Regions from separate parts of the Paenibacillus sp. B-A-8 genome, predicted to be linked through region 3. Evidence: riboswitches for the same ligand, from Rfam matches in the RefSeq annotation. Region 3 holds a riboswitch; each other region holds the start of a gene.
The links. Region 3 has a riboswitch for cyclic di-AMP ahead of ACN6MV_RS00545 (C40 family peptidase). Riboswitches for the same ligand answer to the same signal wherever they lie in the genome.
Positions count from the first base shown of each region.

Region 1 (7,880 bases), 3.4 Mb from region 3:
AAATGGGCACCTTCGAAAGACAGCTTAGCGTATATTGCAGGTGGGGGAAGACTTGTGTTTGGGTTTAAGGAGAAAGATTTAATGACGAAGGAATTCCCTACATTTACAACTTATACACCGGAGAATTACGCCGACTTGGATTTTGCTTGGAAGGACGACGATACGATTTACGTCTCTCGGGTTAAAGAAGCGGAATGGTCAAATGATTTTTCTAAACTCCCTTTGCCAGCTTTATATATTGTGGATACCGTATCAGGCGAACAAACCACCAAGGTTACAATTCCACCAGAAGGATATGGCGATTACGGTCCCGACTACATTCATTCCGTCGATAAATTGATTTGGATACGAAAATACCATTATACAGACACGAATATCTGGATTTCCAATCCTGGCGGAAGTGACGCATACCTATGGCTGAAAAGTGCCGCCTCGCCGGTAATTTATCATCGTCGAAAGGATTCCTAACAGTAATTTCATTCAACTAACGGAAAGATTAGATGAATAAACTAGCGGCAGTTTAAGAGTTTTTCTCGTGCTGTTTTTTTACTGGTGTCCATCTAATTTCAGGAAGAGTTTCCGCTTGTGTACCTAGTGGTTCTTCCGGATTCGGACCGGGTCTCTGGCCGCCGGACGTCCAACTGTATGCCAAAAACAGTTCATGCTCAGGCTACTTTTATTTTCTCTTAATAGTGTCGGTCGCATTACGGATACCTTCCTCTAGGTTATCAGTCTATAACTTATTTATCAAAGGCTGACGATTTCTTAGCTCCAAAACCTTGTAGAATCAACGATTCCAGTCTAAACTATATTTTCTTCATATATCTGAGTGGAAAATAGGGTTAGTGATGAGAGATAAGATGACAGAACAAAATGAATTTTTATTTGCTGTAGGCAAATTTTGTCAGTAAGTTGAGCGACGAAATGTACTAGAAATAAGTCCATAAAAATCACATTCTTTCAACATTGAGTCCACACATAATCCTTCTACAATGGAAATGATAAAAGAGAGCTTTTTATAAAGGAAGTAAACCAATGGTTTTATTTTGGTTACCGTTATTGATTCTCTAAATTTGTTGATATGAGTTAGTTCTTACAATTTTATTCGTTGCTTTCTTTTCATTCCGAACATCATAACTACCATTGAGTATGATGACTAATCATCGAGTATTAATTATTCATAGTGACCGAAATATCAGAAATTTGCTTCGGATTTTTTTATTGGAAAAAGGATTTTCGATAAAGGTAGCAGCAACGTGTAGTTATGCGTTAACTATGGTGAAAAAGCATTCTTTTAATATCATCCTATTGGATGACTTATTGCCGGATATAGAAGAATCCCATGTTCTCGAAATCGTTAAAGATACTAAATGGATACCACTCCTTGAGCTTTCTGCGGGCAAAGCAACATTGGATAAAGTGGGTTGTTTTGGGGTGGACAGTTACTTGGTCAATCCTTTTCATTTACAGGAAAGTTAAGCCGAATGAATTCTTTATTGAGCAGATCAACCCTAATACAAGCTTCACAAGTTCCTCTAACAGAATTACATGTTATGGATTCGTCGGATATGAAAATACGATTAGATGATAACGAGCTTTATATGCAGGGAACATCCATTCCTTTAACTAAAAAAGAGACTGTATTACTTGTTACACTTGCAAAGAGTAAACAACGTGTATTTACCCGTAAAGAATTGGTAGAGGAAATGTTTGGAATTGATTATAGGGGAGGATACCGAATTGTTTATACCCATATAAAAAACATACGAAAAAAACTTAACAGTGCAGGTTTGGAATATAGTCCTTAACAAACCATACGGGGAGTGGGATATAAGTTCCTTGTTTCTAGAGAGGACGAATAATGAACTCATGGGTCTAAAGGATTTGTAATGTTCTTTATAACTGTTTGATAATCCATTCTTTCTAAAGCTTTCAGGGAAGAAATATTAAAAGGCGGGTTGATATGAAATTATCGCGAAAGCTAATGCTCTTTATTTCCACCGTTACTTTGCTACTGACGATTTCACAAGGTACATACGCTATTCTTGGAATGGAATCTCAAATAGAACATATTGCTTCGCAAAAAATGATATCCAACAGTTCAATGGCGATGGCATTGATTAATGAGAAATTCCCAGGTGAATGGATATTAAAAGAAGGAAAGTTGTATTAAGGGGACCTTATCATTGATGGTAGCGATGTAGTGACGGATTCCATAGGGAGCTTAACAGGAGACGAAATTATTATATTCAAAGGAAATAAGAGTGTAGCTATATCAGGCGAGATGGAACAGGGTGAAGCAATGCTACCTGAAATCCAACTGCTATGAACGAATTTGTCAATTCCCCTGTATTCCCCTTTTAACCAAGGTGTTTTCAATCCTTTGGGCATAGAGACAAAACCTGATGCCATCTATATGAGCCGCAAGACAATGACGAACATCCGCCAGAATCTGTTCTGGGCTCTTGGTTACAATACACTGGGGATTCCTATTGCTGCTATCGGTCTCTTGGCTCCTTGGGTCGCAGGAGCAGCTATGGCACTAAGTTCTGTATCCGTAGTTCTAAATGCCCTTCGCTTACAACGAGTAAAACTATAATGATTTAGCGATACAGAAATCCTTTACAAAAACAAAAGTTTGTGACACCTACATTCGATGTTTTCTATAAAAAAAGACTTCGAAGTATATCTTCGAAGTCTTTTTGCAATCTTTCTTTATTACTGATTCATACCAGCCATTCCGCTTACAATCTCAGGATTAACCATCCCAAAGATCATGGCGATGTGTGCAACAACGAGAAACCCGCTGACGAGAATAAAGTGAAGCTTGAGCTTTCCTTCTTCCGAACGTTTACGGCCGATAAGCCCAAGCTCCAAAAGAGCCAGAGGCAGCAGGAAGAATACGCCACTGAGGTAAAATCCAACCGCGACTACGTCTACCCAGGAATGCCACTCTCCATTTACGGTCAGAGGGACAAAAGCTGTCGGGAAGAGATACAAGAAAACTCCTGTAAAGTAGAGACCGGCCAAAATACTGCAGATTCGGTTAAACGCCTTTAATCCACCCTGGACGTTTTTGTTGAAAAGGATAAAGAACTCGGTTACTGTAATAGTCTCAGCAAAAATGACGGGGATTGCCATAAAGATGATCAGATTCCACGGCTGGCTGTCCATAAGAAGGGACATGTAATGAGTCATGTTCATTGATTAATTCCCTCCATTTATATAATTACTGCAAGAGTTATCATATGTGGAAAGTTTGTAGAAGAGATTGGAGAAGGAGTATCAATAGATGGAAAATAGAGTTGAAGATATAGAGTATAGAATTCGTTTAGAAGATAGGTATACTACGTGGATTGAAAGTGAAGGGGAAGTATGGAATACCTAGGAGTGGATTCAGAATTACTCATGCGGTGGCTGATGGTATGGGGAGCCTGGGCAGTCCTCATAAGTTTATTGATAAATGTGGTCATAAGTGTTGTAGGAATCATTCCATCAGTGGCACTAACGACTGTGAATATGTTAGTCTTTGGTGTGGTTCCCGGGTTTCTTCTCTCTTGGATCGGAGAAGTTTTAGGGGCAGCCGTCTCTTATCTTCTTTATCGCAAAGGTACCTTAACTTATAAGGAGAAATATCGTCCGAATAAAACCATCAAATGGCAGTCCCAGATTCAATCATTAAGTCCGAAGCGTCAGTTTTTTAGCATAATAATTGTCCGATCAGCGCCGTTAATTCCTTCATCATTAGTCACTCTAATCTGCGTTATTTCCAAAGTAGGCTTTTCAAGTTTTATAGTTGCTTCTGCGATAGGTAAAATACCATCGTTGCTACTTGAGACACTCATTGGCTATGGATATGTTAATCTAATGGACACTAAATTCAAGTTAATGATTACAATTTTGTTTCTTTTATTGAGCACCATTATTTTTTATCTTGATAGAAAGAAAAAGGGATAATGCATGGACAATAGAAAAATAGTTACTTATATAAATAGGGTTTTTGCGTAATTAAAGCTCGAAAATCTGCATTATACACTAAAAAAGTGTAGAAACTATGTAGTTTAAAAATAAAAGTATAAAATTTGTGAAAGCATTGACAGGCGATTTCTTGATATATTAAAGTGTAATTAGTTACAAAATATTAACCAACTGCCGAATTTCGTATTGAAAACGGGGGAACCATTCCGGGTGAATTATTCTTGTGAGCAAGAGAATATAGGGAACCTTTAACCGAACCCTCAGCTAACTCCGTAGGCATTGAAGGGAGAACAAGGTTCTGAAGAAAGTCATTTTATCTTTACTAGGAGCTGCAGTTATTTTCACAACAGCTGTACCAAGTACTTTTGCAAGTGAGGTAAAACTGGAGAGTGAAGTGAATCAGGTACTCGGGACACCTTATTTATGGGGTGGAACCACTAAGGCAGGATTCGATTGTTCCGGATTCATCCTGTATGTACTAAAAAAGTTTAATGTGGATGATCTTCCACGCACTTCCCAGTCACAAGCTAAAGTAGGGACACCCGTTGCAAAAGAGAACTTACGATCAGGAGATTTGGTGTTTTTTAATACCTTTGGTAATGGTATCTCCCATGCCGGAATTTACTTAGGCGACGATCAATTCGCCCACTCCTCAAGCAGCAAGGGAGTAAGCATAAGCAAGTTGTCCGAAAGATACTACAAAGATCGTTATGTTACGGCTCGGCGTGTAGTAGATAAAGAGAGTTATCTTAGTATGGTTAATTAAGTAATAGGTGAGGGGGTATCCAGCAGCCATATATGGCTGCAGGATACCCCTAGTTTTTTAGAAGATCCCAGAACGGTCTGTTTTCTCATTTCCCTAATCCCACAGATTCCTCCTCAACATACAAAGGAGTCCCCTATATATCATGGGGACTCCTTTGTATGTTGGTCACTAATATCTTTTCAAATGGATATAATCATATGTTTGCTCTAGGGTATGTATGTGATGTTCTTATAACCTAATATCAATAGTTTGCCCACGATATTCGTCCAGTATATTTGCCTTTGGGTTTTGAATGGGTTCTTTAGCATGCTCGTGATTGGTGATTTTTTTGTCTCCTGTTCCCGTATGCATTCCATCCATTCCACAGTTCTTTGGCATATTAGCTGAACCTGATAATCCACTTAACCCATTCATATAATATTCCTCCTAGTAGTATAATTCAACTCTTTAATACCCTCTCATGGTAACACTTAAATGTACATTTTATATGTGGTAGGTGAGTAGAAGCCCAATTTCTTTTGGTTGGACAACTTGGAAGAAGTCTACACTCTCACTCGGATTCGTTAATTATTTTTAAAAAGAACATCATATCTTCATACTTTCTCCAAAATGTATTGCTATACTGTGAGGAGATTAAGAATGAAGGTATTGAAAAAAGGTGTATTAACAGCTACATTATCTGTAGCTTTTTTAACATTAACAATCACCAGTCCAGCTGCTTTAACGCCAGCGACACAAGCGGCACAAGCGGTAAAAGTAACTTCAATTGCAGTCAAAGGCCCTTCTAATCCTTTAAGGCCATCTGAAACCTTTCAGCTGAAGCCCACCGCGGTGACCTCACCCAAAGGCGGGAAAATAAAGATAACCTATTCTTCAAGTAATTCTAAAGTAGCAACGGTAAATGCAAGTGGATTAGTGACAGCGGTTGCTTCAGGAAAGGCTACCATTAATGTAAATTCAGGCGGCAAAAAAACATCTGTAGTAATAAATGTGGTAACTTCTGATCACAAACACTGATGCTTAACAAGAGAATTATGAGCATGATGCCAGTAAAATTATAAACTGAATCCCAGCAGTTCCTGATCCCTGGAAATAGATTGGCCAGAGCAAAAGATGTAATATTAAACGGCACTAAATGTAAAAAGGAAGGTAGTAAATTTCATGAATAAAAAAGTATTTATGTCCACGGCTATAGCGATAACTTTGATTGGTGTAGCTTTGGGCACCTATACAATCGCTGACAGGGGAAAAACTGAGCCGATTGGTGAAAAGCTAGCCCAAACAAACGATATTAAAAAATTGGTGAATGACTACAGCATGGGTAATGCCAAAGCCAAATCGGCTTCGATTACATCAAATCAGCTGACAGTGACAACGGATAATGATCAAAAATTGACCTACGGCCTGCCGAGGGATGAGTTTTTCGTTTCAATTGCGCCTTACGTTAGCCAAACACATCCCTGTGCCATACATAACCTGGCTGGGTGTCAGGGAGAAATGGCGAATACATCATTTAATGTCACCGTAACCGACCACAATAACAAAGTGGTAATAAAGGATGTTATTAAATCCCATGACAATGGTTTTATTGATCTCTGGCTACCGCGAGACCAAACGTTTCACGTAACGATTGATTACGATGATAAGAACAGCACCTCTTCCTTCACAACATCGGAAGGGGACAATACTTGTATCACTACGATGCAGTTATCGTAAAATCTACAAGTGGATAGGACTCCGGAACTCTAAAAATAGGGCGCTCCAGTAGCCACTTGGCTTGGGAGCACCCCTTTGGACTTTTGGGAACCGATAATATTTCATTCGCACCGTCTGCAACACTATCTGATTATATTGGAGATCACCAGACGCTGATCAATTTCCTGAATTAATTAAAAAAATCAATTCTTACATAAGCGTGAATAAAAAGGACAATCCTGATTAAGGGGGGATGCTTAGGAGGTGCAGTTTTCATGTCCCCTTACACAATTCTTTTAAAAGATTTTTTCGTAACTTATCAATAGAAGGGGTAGCCACATTACTCTTTTTGATTAGCATATCAAATTCTTCCTGAAGGCAGATCATCTCGGGTTTTGCTGCGGCTGTATGCTTTGCCATGGCTGTTTCAGCAAACTTTGTGCCCATGATAATTTTAAAAATTGGGGCAATCATAAAAACGGGAAGTTTTAAATAGTGAAGTTTTGAAGGTGTGATTTTAATGCCTAATTTAGTCAACACAGCAAAGCCTTCTTTTATCCCCAGAACCATTAATTTAATATCTGCATATGATTTTGCCAAAGCAAAATTATTACTATTATATTTATAAAGAGCGTTACCGATACTTGTAACCATTGCCACATGCGTTTTCTGCCACATATCCATGTTACTAGTTACAACTGATGAAATACCGGCATTGTTAAAAATATCTACTATTTTTTGTAGCCTTTCGGTTTTTTGGCGACTGTATTCTGAAAATGTAGTGGTCTGAAAAGCCCGCATGAATCCCTTGCCGATAAAGTAATGTACCCGGCCGTCTACACGTTCTCCTCCTGCGGACGGAAATCCTAGCATCAGGCGGTCACTACCCACTGCATGAACCCATTCGTCATAACCAGATGCTGTATTGACTACAAAGACAATATTTTTTGATTTATTTTGAGAAAGTATCGGCAATACACTGACTATCTGTGTTTTTTGCATTACTACGATTATGTAATCGAAAATATTGTCTGGCAACAGATGTTCAATCAAATTTACCTTTGCAATTTCTTCTCGGTTGTTGCCTGAATTCACGAGAATCATCCCGTTTTTTTTCAGGTCAACAAGTCTTGTCCTCCTTGCAAGGACAGTGATATCATATCCTGACAACGCAAGTCTCCCAGCGAAAATACTCCCGATTGTGCCTGCACCATAAATAAGAATTTTCAAGTGATCTCTCCTCTAAAAGTAATTAGTAATACCAAAGAAATAATATCAGCATATAGGACTCGCTGGTAAAGTATCACTGATCGAATTGGCCAATGTGCTTAACCTGGATAAAAGTACAATGAGCAGGACTGTAAATAATCTTGTAACCGATGATTGGGTTGAACGGATTACGGACCCAGAAAATCGACGTTATGTCCAACTAAGGCTAACA
Region 1 covers NZ_CP183882.1:3,620,947-3,628,826, forward strand. Annotated here, with positions in the region: gene ACN6MV_RS16015 (hypothetical protein) at 1-468, shown strand, start outside; gene ACN6MV_RS16020 (response regulator transcription factor) at 1,153-1,479, shown strand; gene ACN6MV_RS16025 (winged helix-turn-helix domain-containing protein) at 1,485-1,808, shown strand; gene ACN6MV_RS16030 (hypothetical protein) at 1,964-2,173, shown strand; partial or broken gene ACN6MV_RS16035 (hypothetical protein) at 2,405-2,599, shown strand; gene ACN6MV_RS16040 (DUF6803 family protein) at 2,719-3,204, opposite strand; gene ACN6MV_RS16045 (TVP38/TMEM64 family protein) at 3,376-3,957, shown strand; cyclic di-AMP (ydaO/yuaA leader) riboswitch at 4,141-4,272, shown strand; gene ACN6MV_RS16050 (C40 family peptidase) at 4,277-4,744, shown strand; gene ACN6MV_RS16055 (hypothetical protein) at 4,973-5,158, opposite strand; gene ACN6MV_RS16060 (Ig-like domain-containing protein) at 5,384-5,761, shown strand; gene ACN6MV_RS16065 (CueP family metal-binding protein) at 5,906-6,460, shown strand; gene ACN6MV_RS16070 (ketopantoate reductase family protein) at 6,713-7,669, opposite strand; gene ACN6MV_RS16075 (MarR family winged helix-turn-helix transcriptional regulator) at 7,722-7,880, shown strand, end outside.
Region 1: linked by a shared signal. The riboswitch ahead of ACN6MV_RS16050 (C40 family peptidase) and the one ahead of ACN6MV_RS00545 (C40 family peptidase) in region 3 are both predicted to bind cyclic di-AMP.

Region 2 (7,880 bases), 3.2 Mb from region 3:
CATTTTGTTCAGCATATGTAACGATCTTTTGAATTTCATCATAAGTAGCTGGTGCCGCCAAAATATCAGCTTTGCCGCCCATTTTGGTATACACGTGATCTTTTAAGTTTTCATGACTCTTCACTATTCCTGCAGTCATTAATTGCTCTAGGTCATCTTGAATTTTGTCAATATTCATGTTTCATGCTCCTTTAACCATGTGAAAATGATGGTTCTTTGATCTATTTTAAGTAGTGGTATCATGGAATTGTAGGCAACCACAACTGTAACAACGAACAGGCTCCCTTGTCAATGACGGGAGCCTGTTCGTTGTATGATTTTCAATTATGTTTACACCGCTTTATAGGCTGCAAGCTCATAAGGAAGGCACAGTGGCACACCGGTGCGTGGATCTGGAACAATATCCGCCTCAATTCCAAACACTTCCCGCAGTACTTCTGGTGTCATAACTTGAGTAGGTGAGCCTTCACTAACCACAGTACCGGACTTAATAGCTACCATATGCTGCGCATAACGAGTAGCATGATTCAGATCATGCACTACCATAATAATGGTACGGCCTTCTTCCTCATTCAGCTTTTGCAGTAGCTGTAGAACTTCAAGCTGGTGCGCCATATCTAGAAATGTTGTTGGTTCGTCCAGGAATAGAATGTCTGTTTCTTGTGCCAATGCCATTGCGATCCAAGCACGCTGACGTTGTCCTCCGGACAAGCGGTCAATCGGACGGTCATGGAAAGACTCCATACCTGTAACAGTGATAGCGTTAGAGATAATGCTGAGATCCTCAGCTGTCATTGTGCCGAATCCTTTTTGATGCGGGAAGCGACCATAGCTGACAAGTTCAGAGACCGTTAGTCCGTCTGGAGCCGTTGGGTTTTGCGGTAGGATCGCAAGCTGACGAGCTACCTCTTTCGTAGAAAAGTTATGGATCGATTTGCCGTCCAGCATCACGCTGCCGCTCTTAGGCTTCATGATCCGGGCCATAGTTTTAAGAATTGTTGATTTACCAGAGCCGTTAGCGCCCACTAGTGCGGTGATTTTTCCCGTAGGGATGGATAAGTTCAAACCTTTAACAATTGTAGCCTCTGCATACCCAATACTTAATTCTTCTGTATTCAAACGTTCTGACATGTTAACCACTCCTTAAAAGTTTTATGAAGCTATGCTCCTAGAATGAACTACATAATTTATCTTGCTTCGTAAGAAAGAGCTTAGTTTTACACTTTTGATTTGGCGAGTAAATACAAAAAGTAAGGTGCACCAATGATCGCAACCACGATGCCTGTTGGAACTTCTGCAGGCTGCAGAACCCATCTTCCGATGGTATCCGCAGTAATCATAAGGAGTGCCCCTGTCAAAGCACTAGCCGGTAATAATACCTGATGACGGGGTCCCACAAGCTTGCGGGCTAGATGTGGTGCAATTAAACCAACAAAGCCAATCCCTCCGCTTACAGCGACACAGGAGCCGGCAAGTGCTACTGCTGTTACCAGAAGGAGAATACGTTCCTTCTCCACGCGCATTCCAAGTCCTAATGAAGTATGATCTCCTAGATTCAATACATTAAGAATACGGGCCTTATAGAAGGCGAACGGTAACAGAATCGCTATCCAAGGCAGCAGCGCAAGGACAAATCTCCAATCGCCACCCCATATTTTCCCGGCGATCCAAGTCGCTACAAATTGATAATTATTAGGATCAAGCCGAAGGGCTAACACAAGCTGGCAAGCATTGATTCCGGCAGCGACCGCAATCCCGATAAGGATCAACCTTGTTGGAGACAGACCATCTGCTTTCCGATATGCAAGAATATAAATTAAAGCGGCGGTTAAGCTAGCTCCTCCAAGCGCTAAAAGCGGCAAAACGAATACCGGAGCTGCTGTTGTAGCCGGAAAAAACGAGATGAAAATGATTACCGCAAAACCTGCACCCGCACTAATGCCCAGCGTAGCCGGTTCAGCAAGTGCATTCCGAGCGAGACTTTGTAAGATACAGCCTGACACTGCAAAGCCCGCTCCAACTAACAATGAAATAACGATGCGAGGTAATCTGAAATCAAATAAAATTAGCTTTTGCTGATGAGTTCCATCTCCCAGCAGTGTATGTAATACCTCCCGGGGGGATAGACGCATAAATCCTGTATTCATACTGACAATAAATACAACAACGATCAAAATGGCAAGCAGCGATAACACTGTAATGGCGCGTGTGCGGCGTTCTTTTTCATTAGGAGAAAGGGTTAATCTGTGCATTACAGCTCCCCCTTACGCTTACTCGCCAAGTAAATAAAGAAAGGTACACCGATGATGGCTATTAAAGCGCCTAGCGGCGTTTCATAAGGTGCATTTATCATTCTAGCGGCGATATCCGCAAAGATAATCAATAAGCTCCCTAGAATCGCCGAGCAAGGAATAATCCAGCGATAATCTACACCAACGAAATAACGTGTAACATGTGGAATAATTAGTCCTATAAAAGCAATCGGGCCAACCATTGAGACTGCACTTCCGGCAAGAACGACTACAACAATCATACATGCCAACTGCACTAATCTTGTCCGCTGCCCCAGACCAACAGCAACTTCTCTTCCTAAGCTGAGCAAAGTGACGGACCGCGATAATATCATCGCTGCGATTAATGCCACGAACACCCAAGGAAAAATAATCTTGATCTGAGTCCAGCTCGCCCCACCCATTCCTCCAGCCAGCCAGAAGGCAATATCCTGGGATAAGTTAAAAAGAATAGCTATACCCTGACTAACAGCAACCAGTAATGCACTTACCGCAGAGCCTGCGAGCGTTAAACGTAACGGTGTAAGGCCATTAAAAGATAGCGACCCAATTCCGAATACGATAAATGAGGCTACAGCGGCACCTATAAAACAAAACAACATAAGTGAAGTGAAGGAGAGCGAAGGTGCAAAAGCAAAAACTATGGCCAGCGCTACACCTGCTCCCGCATTCAAGCCTAACAGACCTGAATCCGCCAGCGGGTTTCTTGTCATGCCTTGCATGATTGCCCCTGCTACTGTGAAGCAAGCACCGACCATAGCACCTGCTATCGCGCGTGGAAATCGCAGTTCTCTTATCACCTGATGTTGCTGTAAATCTGGATTGAAATGAAATATTGCTTCCCATACCGTAGCTAGCTTGATATTTGCCGCACCCACCGAGACCGAAAGTGCCAGTCCAAAGGCAATAGCAGCAAGTCCAATCACTAGAATACCCATTGCAGCTGCCGGTCGGGTATGTAGAGCTTTTTTTGTATCATTTTTATTGCGATTTGCGAAATCTGAGGGTGAAACCATGAGTCGTCTCCTTAATCGATAGTTACATTAGTCTATATGATAACAACAATCATTCTCATTATCGCAAAAAAAATTAGGTTGTACAATTGTAGGAGTAGTTTTTCCGTAATATGGGAATGGTTTATAAAAAAATGGTGCAGATCTTAGTATCCTAAGATACTTGATCTGCACGCCCTTCCCCACCAAAAGATCAGTCTCATTCATGGTGAATTACGACTTTTTATTTCACAAGACTTTCTAACACATCATCAATAATTTTGCCGCCAGCGTTCGCACCACTGTATAACCAGCTGCTTGTTGAGCTCATTTCATGCACATTACCAGCTTTTACAGCCGGGATACCTTTCCAAATTGCACTGTCCAGGATCTCCGAACCCTCAGTCTTATCACTGTTTACAAGAATAATATGATCTGCCGTCAGCTCAGAAAGCTTCTCTAGCGAGATTGGATTCCAAGTAGCTCTTGTACCAACAGGAATTTCTGTTACTAAGTTAGGCAGCGTTACACCAAGGTCTGTGTATAACACAGCACCACTACTGCGTGTTTCATCTACAATATAGAAGTTCTTTTGTACCAACCATAAAATCGCCACGGACTCTTGACCAATAGCTCCTTCAAGCTCTTCTTTCGCAGCAGCCGCTTTGTCTTCATACTCTTTAATGGCTTTCTCTGCTTCAGGGGTCTTGTTCAGAATTTCACCAATCTTGAGCAGCGATTTACGCCAATCTTGATTTAGTTCATCCCCAATCACATAGGTCGGTGCAATCTTATTCAGTTGGTCGTAGATACCGTTCTGTACAGAAGACTCCGATGGGATGAGAATAAGATCCGGAGCAAAGCTGGTTACTGCCTCGAGCGGAAGATCGTAGCTAATGGTAGGCACATCTTTCAATTCAGCGGCCAGATAATCCTGAACACCATTCGGTACGGACCATTGTGCTACTGGAGTCACGCCCAGAGTTACCAGAGCATCCTCCAAATAAGAACCCAGTACACGCGTTGGATTAGCCGGAATCGTTACTTCATGCCCCATTGCATCCGTTAACGTCTTAGGCGCTGCAGGAGCTTCTGTAGCTTCAGCAGTAGGTGCTGCCGTAGACTCTGATCCTGCGTTTGATGCGTTACCGGAATTATTATTACCGCAAGCGGATAAAAATAGCACCATCACCATTAATCCGACCATCGTTAATTTCATGCTTCCAAATCTTTTTCTGTTAAACCAAAACATTTAATACCCTCCTAGTGTGTACAAGCTATGTTTTCTCAAAGATGTTGACTGTCTCTGTCTCACTTTTAAATGATATTGATTCTCATTCTCTATGTCAACATATAAATTTTAAATTTTGTGGATTTGTAACAATTTCCTTCTTTAAAATACAAAAAAGGCTATATTCCGAACGTTCCGGATATAGCCTCTCCTTAAGGGTTCACTATTTATTCAAATGATAAGGGACAGTCGCTACCACAACATCTTTTGAATTCATTAGGTAAGAACGGATTAAAAAGCTGGTCTGATTATGAAGTACAGCTTGCCACCAATGCTTAGTGATAAATTGTGGGATCAGGATCGTGATATGATCCGTTGCTGCGGTCTTCCACTCCACTGTATCAATAAATTTCAGTAACGGACGAATAATACTGCGATATCTGGAACGAAGTACAATCAGGCGTACACCTGGGTTCCACTCCTCCCACCGTTGCTCCATCTTTTGGATGTCCTCTTCATCAAATCCAACATATACTGCTACAACATTATCCGTTAAAGACTTGGCATAGCTAATGGAATGCAGTACAGCACGTGTTACACCGGCAACAGGGACAACAACCGTGCTGCCTTTAATCAAAGGTTTATCTGTACTCGGGCATATACGAAGCTGATCTGCAGTGTTCAAATAGTGCTTGTGAATCCGGTGGAACACGAACATTACAGCAGGTAAGAAAATGAAAGCCATCCATACGCTTGAAAATTTAGTGATGATAAAAATAAGCGTAATCGTCAATGTAGTCAGCATACCAATGGTATTTACAACAAATCTTTTTTTCCATCCCGCTGGTTTGGTTTTAAACCAATGAACCATCATTCCTAGCTGTGACAATGTGAATGGAATGAAGACACCAACCGCATAAAGAGGAATCAGGCTTTCTGTATTTCCGTGGAATGCAGCTACAAGCAGTGCTGACAGAACACCTAGAAAAATAATACCATTGGAGAAGCCTAGACGGTCACCACGAACCATAAAAGCATGCGGCATATATTTATCTTTTGCAAACATAAATGCAAGCAGCGGGAACGCTGAGTATGCCGTATTTGCCGCCAAGAACAAAATTACTGCTGTGATACCTTGAATGAAAAAATATAAAGTTCCGCGACCAAAGGTCGATTCAGCGATCTGAGAAACAACTGTGGCCTTTTCGTCAGGCACTATGCCGTACCAATACGCCAGGAGTGTGATGCCTGTGAACATAAATCCAAGTATAACTCCCATGACCATTAAGGTCTTGGCTGCATTCTTTTCTGCAGGTGCTTTAAAGTTTGGAATAGCATTAGATACAGCCTCTACACCCGTAAGAGCCGAACAGCCAGAACTGAAGGCTTTTAATAGTAGAAACAAACTAACATTAGAAACAGCAGCGCCAATTTCAGGGACATTCGCATGCACGCCACCTGCTGCATATTTAATAATACCGGAGATAATCAACACTACAATCGACACCACGAACAAATACACTGGGATTGCGATGAATGAAGCTGATTCTGTAACTCCGCGAAGATTAATTAAAGTAAGAAGAATAATAACGGATACTGCAATAAGAACGGTGTGATTATGAAGACTTGGAAAAGCCGATGTGATCGCATCCGTCCCTGCCGACGCACTAACAGCAACGGTCAGAATGTAATCCACTAACAAAGACCCTCCTGCTAAAAGCCCTGTCGGAACACCAAGATTACTCTTGGCAACGATGTAAGCTCCGCCTCCCTGAGGATAAGCGTAGATCGTCTGCCGATAGGATAAAATCAGGATGGCCAGCAGGCCCAATACGGCTAATGCAATTGGCAGGGAATACCAGATGGCAGTAAACCCTGCAGCCACTAGTACAATCAGAATTTGTTCCGTTCCGTAGGCTACAGACGAGAGCGCATCAGAAGACAGGACAGCCAGTGCTTTAACCTTGGATAACTTTTCATGATCGAGTTCGTTCGACTTCATCGGACGCCCGATCAATAGTCGTTTTACCTTGCTTACCATGGTGGATACAGTTCCTTTCTTTGGGAGCTGAAACGGAAATTCCGCGCGCTGTTTTCATTGGTGGATTTCATAAATGCAGACACTAAAAATAGCATACGGAAATGATCCGCATGCTATGCATGGTCATTATCCCACCTTTGCTTACGAGGTTAGCTGGCGGATTCGGGCTGTGGTATAGCCCTACGGTTTAAGTCCAATTGACCCATTCCGATTCACCCCATTGGCACGAATGCCAAGTTTGGTTCCCCCGTTTTTCCTAAGAAAACTCAGCGCATATTCAACTTCTCACAAGGTCTAATATTAGTCTACAAAGTGGTTACAGTAAAGCGTTGAAAAAAATGAAAAAAGAATGAAAAAACATCCAGTAAGCGCAAATACAGCGTCTTATTGGATGCTCTCTTTCATTCTCTTCAATTATCCCTCTGGATCGTGTTTTTAATCACTTTTCACATTTTTTCGGATCACTTAAAGTTAGAAAATCAAAATCCTAAACTTTCCTCTGTATCTAACTCCATCACTTCTTCTTCCTTACGTCCGTACCAAAGTAAAATACTAATTAAAGCAAAAGCGATTAACGCAAGGAATGGTATCGTAATGAATCCAAAAAAGTTCAAGTAATCCTTATTACAAGGAACACCAATTGTACAAGGAAGAACTTTACTTAACGCAGGAATTTTCTGTTCCGCATAGTGATAGATCGAGATACTGCCACCAATCAAGCTTAGTGGAAGTACATAAGGGATTATCCGTTTATCCCCTCGAAACGTTGCAATTCCCAAGAGGAATAACTGAGGATACATGAAAATTCGCTGGAACCAGCAAAGCTTACAAGGTTCATATTTCAATACTTCGCTCAAATACAAGCTACCGGCAACAGCAACTAAAGAGACGAACCAGGCCAGATACAGGCAGTTACGCTTGCAAAAAGATAGGAACTTTGTCACTTTGCCTCCACAGCTTTTGCGGCGTCATTAATTTCAGTTGAAATCGCTTCAATGTTAAATGGATCCGCAGTCTTTACTCCATTGATGTAAAGGGATGGCGTTGTAGTTACCCCTGCTTCAGTAGCTAGCTGCATGCCCTTATTTAGGTCATCTGCAAACGTACGATCCTTGATATCTTTACGCAGCAGTTCGTAATCGATAGCTAACTTCTCTTTCTCCGCAAGGCTTACTAAGAAATCTTCAGTTGCCCATTCTTCGCTCTCATCACCTTGCTGTGCGTATACAGCATCGTAGAACTTCCAGAATTCATCTTTATTCTGATGATATACAGATAATGCAGCAAGTGAGGCAGTCTCAGAGTCTGGACCAACGAAAGCCATA
Region 2 covers NZ_CP183882.1:3,772,689-3,780,568, forward strand. Annotated here, with positions in the region: gene murB (UDP-N-acetylmuramate dehydrogenase) at 1-178, opposite strand, end outside; gene ACN6MV_RS16840 (ABC transporter ATP-binding protein) at 331-1,131, opposite strand; gene ACN6MV_RS16845 (iron ABC transporter permease) at 1,218-2,252, opposite strand; gene ACN6MV_RS16850 (FecCD family ABC transporter permease) at 2,252-3,307, opposite strand; gene ACN6MV_RS16855 (iron-hydroxamate ABC transporter substrate-binding protein) at 3,528-4,535, opposite strand; gene ACN6MV_RS16860 (APC family permease) at 4,738-6,555, opposite strand; cyclic di-AMP (ydaO/yuaA leader) riboswitch at 6,679-6,837, opposite strand; gene ACN6MV_RS16865 (disulfide oxidoreductase) at 7,035-7,499, opposite strand; gene ACN6MV_RS16870 (DsbA family protein) at 7,496-7,880, opposite strand, start outside.
Region 2: linked by a shared signal. The riboswitch ahead of ACN6MV_RS16860 (APC family permease) and the one ahead of ACN6MV_RS00545 (C40 family peptidase) in region 3 are both predicted to bind cyclic di-AMP.

Region 3 (7,880 bases):
CTGTATCCTTTAATCTTGACCGGGTGATTGTTCCTACTCGGTCAGAGCAGCCTTGAGTTCATCGGAGGATGCGGTCCACCATGCCTCATTATGAGAGATCAAGAGGGATTTTAGCGCAGCCTTTTCAACTGCACCAAGCCCTCCCACATCGATTTTGCGTTTTAGAGCCCCATCCAGCTTATTGACATGCTCGGCGAGGATTTTCCAGCCACGACGCGCTTCCGTATCAATCCACATTTCACAAGCTGTTATTCCACCATAGAATTGACTATCCTGGGTACGGTCCACTGCTACCCATACCACCCAAACCTGTCTTCCATTAGGTACATCTTCACGGTTCATGGAGAATTTAATACCCTTTTCAACCTTACTCTTGGCATGCATGGCACCGATATCAATGACTGCTTCACCGCCATCAATAATGACAGGCGATACGTTATTGAGCTCAATAGAGCCTGCTCCAAAGCCTTTATGTTTACTTTTGGCATTCACAATATTTAAGGCAATCTGTTTCTTGCCCTCCGGTTGTATGTTGTCCACGAGTGCACACCCTTCCTCTTACGAATAATTTAATTTTAGCTAATAATGCGGCGATTGCAAACATATACATCCCGTAGATGCTTGTCACGGGAGGAATCACAGTATGAAGTCACTGTCATTAAGGTACATTATCATCTTTGCGACCCTGGCCGCCCTCGTGCTACTAGGAGCAATATGGGTCTATTCGGGGGATAACTCCACAACTTCTGTTACTAGCTTTGTTTCAAAAGAGGCCAAGTCCTCCAGTGGCACAGCTCCTGCTGCTGCACCACAGCAAAATCTTCCTGATAGCGCCCCCGTTCCGGCAGAGGAAGCATTAAGTCATCGGGTTGTCGAGTACCACATCGATGTTCAGCTTGTTCCAGATACAGAAACCTTAATCGCTTCTGAGACGGTAACCTGGACACACCCCGGTGTAAAACCTGTAAGTGATCTATATTTTCATATGTACCCAAATGCTTTTGCCTCACCAGATACTACTTTTATGAAGGAATCCGGAGGAACGCTCAGGGGTGACACCATGCCAGAGAACGGCTTCGGAAGTATGACTCTAACCGATCTGCGCACGACAGAAGGAACATCGCTAATGCAACGAGTACAATTTGTACAACCCGACGATGGTAACGTCAACGATAAGACACTCCTAAAGGTGCATCTCCCACAACCGGTTAATGGAGGAGAAAGTGTCACACTTAAACTAAAGTACGAGGTCCAGCTTCCCAAAATATTTGCCCGTATGGGTACATCAGGGAATTTCGTGATGGCTGGGCAATGGTTCCCTAAGCTTAGTGTATACGAGCCTATGGGCACACGCGGGGTTAAGGAAGAAGGCTGGGATTTACATCAATATCACGGCACCTCTGAATTTTACAGCGATTTTGGCATCTTTAATGTAACGATTGCAGTTCCTTCTAACTATACGGTAGCTGCGACCGGATTTCCTGTAAAGAATGCCAAACTGAAACAAGATCAAAAAATATATCAATTCTACGCTGATGATGTCCATGACTTCGCTTGGGCGGCTTCCCCTGATTTCACAGTAGCTGAAGAAGCCTTCTCTACACCAGAAGTACCTGGTGTACGGATCAAGGTCTATCTCGATCCATTGCACAAAGACTTAAAGGAACGATACCTTCAGGCCGCTAAGGCTGCCCTGACCTACTTCAGTAAATGGTATGGTCCTTATCCCTACTCCACTCTGTCTATTATCGTTCCACCTAAGGAGGGCAATGGTGCAGGAGGAATGGAGTATCCTACGCTCATTACAGCCTTTGGAGCCACGGACTCTTCACCTGATACTTCACTTGAGAGAACCGTCGTTCATGAAATTGGCCATCAATACTTCTACGGTATGGTCGCCAGCAATGAATTCGAAGAGGCTTGGTTAGACGAAAGCTTCACTTCTTACGCTGAAGACAAACTCATGGAGCAGGAATATGGTGTCAAAGCTAATCTCCCTCTGCAATCTAGCCTGGTGACCAAATCAGAGCCGCTGAACTTAGAGACATGGAAATATGACGGGGCAGAATCGTATAGCCGAAATGTATATATTCGCGGAAAGCTAGTACTTAAGGATATTGAACGCCAAGTAGGCGCTAAAGCAATGAACAGTATCATGTCTACTTACGCACGTAAATTCCGTTTCCAGCATCCCACTACATCTGATTTTCAAAAAGTCGTTGAGAAGGTAACCAAAAAATCGTGGCAGCCTTATTTCGAGGATTATGTTTATGGTGGCGGTGCTCCTGATTTCTCAGTAGATACGATTACGATTAAAAAGAATGGCAGCAGCGAGGCTCAGAGCTACGAATCCATAGTGAAAATTACAAACAAAGGGAGTCATTACGTTGACGTTCCCATTAAATTCACATTCGCTGACGGTTCTGCGGCAGAGCGGGTCTGGAACGGTGAAGGAGCAGAGACTACGTTTCAGCTGTTAAGCGATAAACTTCTCCTCTCTGCTGAGATTGATCCAGAGCATACCGTTCTTTTAGAAAACAAACATCTTAATAACTTCAGACTGGCGGAAATAGAGCCCAAAACACTCTCCCGCTGGACGTTAAGTGTAACTAAATTAGTTGAAACCGTGCTCGGAACTCTTGTCTGGTGAGGTGAATGATTGTGAGAACATCGATAACCCGCGGCTGGCAAAGCATGAAGGAGCAATTTTATATTCTGATTCTGCTCTTCATCTATCGACTGCTCTGGGGCTACTTTATGTACGGCTTCATCCGGTCTGCTATCGTTCCAATTCTACTGCGCTACCCAGATAAAGACGCTGGAGGCAGTGGAATGGGTAGACTACTCTATTATGTCGAAGGGCAGTTCAGCTTGAACACAGATCCTGAGATACGTAATTGGTTATGGATGTTCCTAGGGCTTGTTCTCTTACGACTGCTGCTCTCCCCCTTCATAAGAGCAGGATTACTGCATGAACTCCATCAAGAGAGAAAAGGAGAGCGAGGCCTGTTCTTTTTTCCCGGCATGAAGCTTTATGGATTTCCAGTGTTTATCTTTAGTTTAATCGAATGGGTGCTGGCTCTATTGCCGTTATACTGGCTCGCTCCAAAAATGTACGGGCTGTTCTTATCTTCCTTTCTGAACTCCTCTTTGTTACTTCATCTAGTTCCATACGTATTGGCATGGCTTATATACATCTTTATCGTTCGTCTGTTCCTTCTATATATGCAGTTTGGTTATACCAGCGGTACGGGGATGTTCTCCTCCCTATTCATCTGTATAAAGTCACTGATTCCTGCACTAGGCATTTCAATCATACTTGGTGCAGCGGGCCTTATCCTTCTGCTGGTGTGCGGACTATCCGGTATCTTCTGTCCTGGCCTGCCGGCACTTCTTATTCGTCAACTCTCATCACTGCCCTCGACACTTTTCAAAATGTGGGGAATTTCCGCTCAATATCATCTATGGCGCAGTAAAGCATTTCCACAATAATTTATGGCATTACAACACATAATATAAGAGTCCCGGTTCCTAAATCAGGAGCCGGGACTCTTTCGCGTTACAGACAAATTATGGCGATTTGCAAATTCGTAAAGACTTTGTTACAATAAGTCCTGTTCCATTAGTAACAAGTTTGTAATCATTTGAAACGATTTCTACATAACTTCATGTATTCATCGTAGTCTTGTCGATAAGTCACTATCTGGTGCATAAAACGCCGAATTCCTTGCACCGGGAAGTGGGGGAACCATATTTTGGGTGAATTGATCTCGCTTTGCAGTGATCATAGGGGAACCTTCTACCGAATCCTTAAGCTAACCTCACAGGCATTGGAAGGGGTACAATTTTTTTGAAGAATTTAAGAAAAGCATGCGTCGCTGCGGCGCTGGGACTTGTGATGGCGTTCTCTATTGGTGGAGGAAGTGCCTTTGCAGATTCTAAGATGGATAGTGTTATTTCAAAGACAATTGGAGTTGCCTATAAAACCGGAGGCACTAGCACTGCCGGGTTTGACTGTTCTGGATTCACTACGTATGTATTCAAGAAGGTGGGTCTTTCTTTGCCCCGCACTTCAAAAGCTCAATATAATGTTGGAACTCCTGTAGCCAAAAGCAAATTGCGTTCAGGTGACCTAGTTTTCTTTAACACATTGGGCAACGGCGTATCCCATGTCGGCATTTATGTTGGAAACGGAAAATTCGCACAATCATCATCTTCATATGGCGTGACCATCACTTCACTTAGCCAGTCCTACTGGGCCAATCGCTACGTTGGCGCTAAAAGAGTAATGAGTACTTCCTCATATCAAGCTGTAGCCTACGATTAATACTTCCCCACAACTATAACCTCACAATTACAACTATATAGACCTGGATTTGATTATCACCTTAATCGAATCCAGGTTTTCTTTTGCCTTATTATAATCTTTACACCTCTAGAACAGACTTTAAACACTTTTATTTGATAAAAATTTCAATAAATATAAAAATAAGTTTAATATTATCGCTTACATATGCATTTTGTCTTTAAATATATGAATTTTTCTGCATGATTAGGTTAAAAACGATTGCCAAGCGGCACTCTGTTTGTTACAATAACTGCAGTAAGATTTTAGTAACATTTTTGTAATCATTAAGTTGTTATTTACAAAGGTTTTGTCATGTATTGATTACAAGCTATTCCTAATCAACAGTCTGAGCCGAGTTTCCTAACTATTAGGGAAACGGGGGAACCAACTTTGGGTGAATTGACCTCCATTTTTAGAGGGGTCATAGGGGACCTTCAACCGAACCCTTAAGCTAACCTCGTAGGCATCTGGAAGGGGTATAAACTTTTGAAGAAGAAGTTAGCAGCAGCTGTACTCAGCTTTTCCATTATCTTCACCATCGGAGCAGGAAGCGCTTTCGCGGATTCCAAAATGGATAAAGTGATCGACAAGACCATCGGAACTAAATACGTATCCGGCGGGATCTCCACAAATGGATTTGATTGCTCCGGATTTACAATGTATGTTTTTGATAAAATCGGTATCAACCTACCACACCAATCAGGTTCCCAGTATCAAATGGGTACTGCTATCTCCCGAGATGATTTAAGATCAGGAGATCTTGTATTCTTCAATACAAGTGGTAAGGGTGTTTCCCACGTCGGCATTTATGTCGGTGAAGGCAAGTTTGCACACGCATCTTCCTCACGCGGTGTAACGATTAGCTCCCTGAGTGATAGCTACTACGTAAAACGCTATATCGGTGCTAAACGGATTATGAGCACTGATGCTTATCATTCTGTTGCTTCTGAGACAGAAGATAATGATGATGTTCAATAAGTAGAACGTACATAGGCTCTTTTCCAAGATGTTAATTCTTGGGGAAGAGCTTGTTTTTTTGTCTTATTTAATATTTACCCCTCTCAAAATTTGTAAAACAGTATTCCTTATAAATTTTCTGAGTTGATGACCCCTCTTTTTGTATATAATTAGTTACAAGTATAGACGCCTTCGGCACTCGTAAGGACGGCAAGCGTTATAACCCTCGTGAAAGGAGGTCTTTGACCTTATGATAAATCCTTCGGTTACTTTTCATGTAACTCCTATGGAGACTAGTCACGCGGAAGAGATATGCAATTGGAATTACACCCCCCCTTATAATATTTACGGCTGGATGCCGTGGGAACAAATGCAGGCTCTAGGCATCGAGTTCGGTGATCCTCAGCTACGGAATGAGCAATATGTCTCCATATTAAATGGGCAAGAAGCTTTGTGTGGATTCGCGCAGTTGTTCCCGATGGAAGGTGTTGTACGTTTGGGGATTGGCATGCAACCTGATCTGTGCGGCAAAGGGCTAGGGAAATTATTCATGGATGCAATCGTGCAAGAAGCCTTGCTTCGTTATCCTGAGCGTGAGATTGATCTAGAGGTATTGACCTGGAACCAGCGTGCGATCCGAACTTACCAAAAGTGTGGATTTACGATTACAGATACGTATGAGCGCCTAACCCCATCAGGAAACAAACCTTTTTATTGCATGGTCTATGAGAAATGATATTAAAATCCATATTTTTCAATCAATTGATGGTATTATCGTTCATTTTTTTGTCACAAACCCTATGATAACGCTTCACCTTGAGCTATAATGTAGGGAGCAGCTTACATAGAAGGGACGAACTGGGATGCAGAAATGGATCATGAGCGGTTTGTTTTTTGCCGCCTGTGCCTTTGCGGTAGTACTTATGTTTACACTTCCAGGTAAAGAAGAGGTAGCTGAACAGAATAAACCCACAATGCCGGTAGTTCAGTTGGATGCGGCAAAGGCAGAAGCAACCGTGAAAGCCAGCTGTATCACCTGTCACGGCGATCAGCTTCAAGGTGGAGTTGGCCCTAGTCTTCAAAATGAAGGCGGTCAGCATGATGCTGAAGAAATCTACAGCATCGTCACTAAGGGACGCGGTCAAATGCCTTCCTTTAAAGAAAAGCTAGCCCCTGAGGAGATCGCAAACGTCGCCCTCTGGCTCTCAGAGAAAAAGTAACAGTAACTACTACCTAAGCAACTAAAAACGCCCGTGCCAGAAGATAGTTCACTATCTGCGCACGGGCGTTTATTTATGAGTTTGGGTGACACTAACGATTTTTCTCAAAGGCTTCATTAAATTCATGTGCCTCTCGAATATCTAGAGCTGTAATACCGTCTTCCTCATTTGATTTCAGTCGTAAAGTCACTGTCTTATAATCAATCGTAATATGTGGATGGTGATCAAAGGCTTCTGAAATGGTGGCTACTTCATCAACGAAAGCAATACCCTTCATATATTGGCTGAACATATATTTTCGCACCATGGTATTCTCTTCGAGCTTCCAACCTTCCAGCTTGCTGATCTGCTCACGCAGTTCTTCTTCCGTAAATAACAATTCGTTTCCTCCCTTACTAAAAATTGCAGTAAAATCCGCAGGCCCTTTACTCGTCTTATTCGCTAAACAAAACATCCCTTAGCTTCTGAGGTCCAAGGGATGTGCCAGGATAAAGGCAATATTTTCGATTAAATGTATTCAAGAATCCCAGCGATTATAACTCGGCTACACCAATTTTAACACGGGCTACTAACTACGGGCAAATTACGCCCCGCCGCCCCCTCTTCCTAAATCAAAACAACAGAGGCTAAATCCTCTTCTCCGACTAAAATATTAATGCGGTGCGTGTCCTTATCGTAGATGATAACGCCGCTCCCCACCTCAATCATAGGTTCATTACCCAGCGCGAAGAAAAGATCCTCAGCCAGCGCCTCCCATACCTCCATCTTGGATTCCTGGGGCAATTCTTGCCACTCTTCCGGATCCATTTCAAAAAATAAGTACCCATCGGAAATTCTTCCGACAGCCTCAGTCAAATCCGTTAGGATTTCACCGTAATCTCTACCATGCTTTACACCCACATGTATCACTCCGTTTTCTCCACAGATGAATAATTACTTACCTTATCCATTATAGCCGAAAAAATGACTTCACAAAAAACGGAATGATGTCGATAAATAAGAATATACGTTATTCGGTTTCGCACAGAGTGCCTTGCCGCTATTTCAAGGATGATATACGCGGCTTTGTCGGAACACATCTTATAATCTCATGGACGAGGTGCATAATGGAAATTTCAACAATACTCGGTTTAATTTTTGGTCTAGTTGCAGTAATTTGGGGTATGATCCTCAAGCACGCTCCTCTTCACGCTTTAGCCACACCCGCTGCTTACGTTATTATCTTAGTGGGGACGGCGGCCTCCATCTTTATGGCCTTTCCAATCTCGGAGGTCAAAAAGATTCCAAGTCTGTTTAAAATAATTTTTGTCAAAAAGAAATTAATCAGTAAATCCGAATTAATTACTATGTTCATG
Region 3 covers NZ_CP183882.1:110,847-118,726, reverse strand. Annotated here, with positions in the region: gene ACN6MV_RS00560 (YwhD family protein) at 34-540, opposite strand; gene ACN6MV_RS00555 (M1 family metallopeptidase) at 644-2,650, shown strand; gene ACN6MV_RS00550 (hypothetical protein) at 2,662-3,492, shown strand; cyclic di-AMP (ydaO/yuaA leader) riboswitch at 3,707-3,845, shown strand; gene ACN6MV_RS00545 (C40 family peptidase) at 3,899-4,327, shown strand; cyclic di-AMP (ydaO/yuaA leader) riboswitch at 4,688-4,829, shown strand; gene ACN6MV_RS00540 (C40 family peptidase) at 4,835-5,326, shown strand; gene ACN6MV_RS00535 (GNAT family N-acetyltransferase) at 5,556-6,041, shown strand; gene ACN6MV_RS00530 (c-type cytochrome) at 6,169-6,525, shown strand; gene ACN6MV_RS00525 (4a-hydroxytetrahydrobiopterin dehydratase) at 6,617-6,904, opposite strand; gene ACN6MV_RS00520 (hypothetical protein) at 7,132-7,425, opposite strand; gene motA (flagellar motor stator protein MotA) at 7,632-7,880, shown strand, end outside.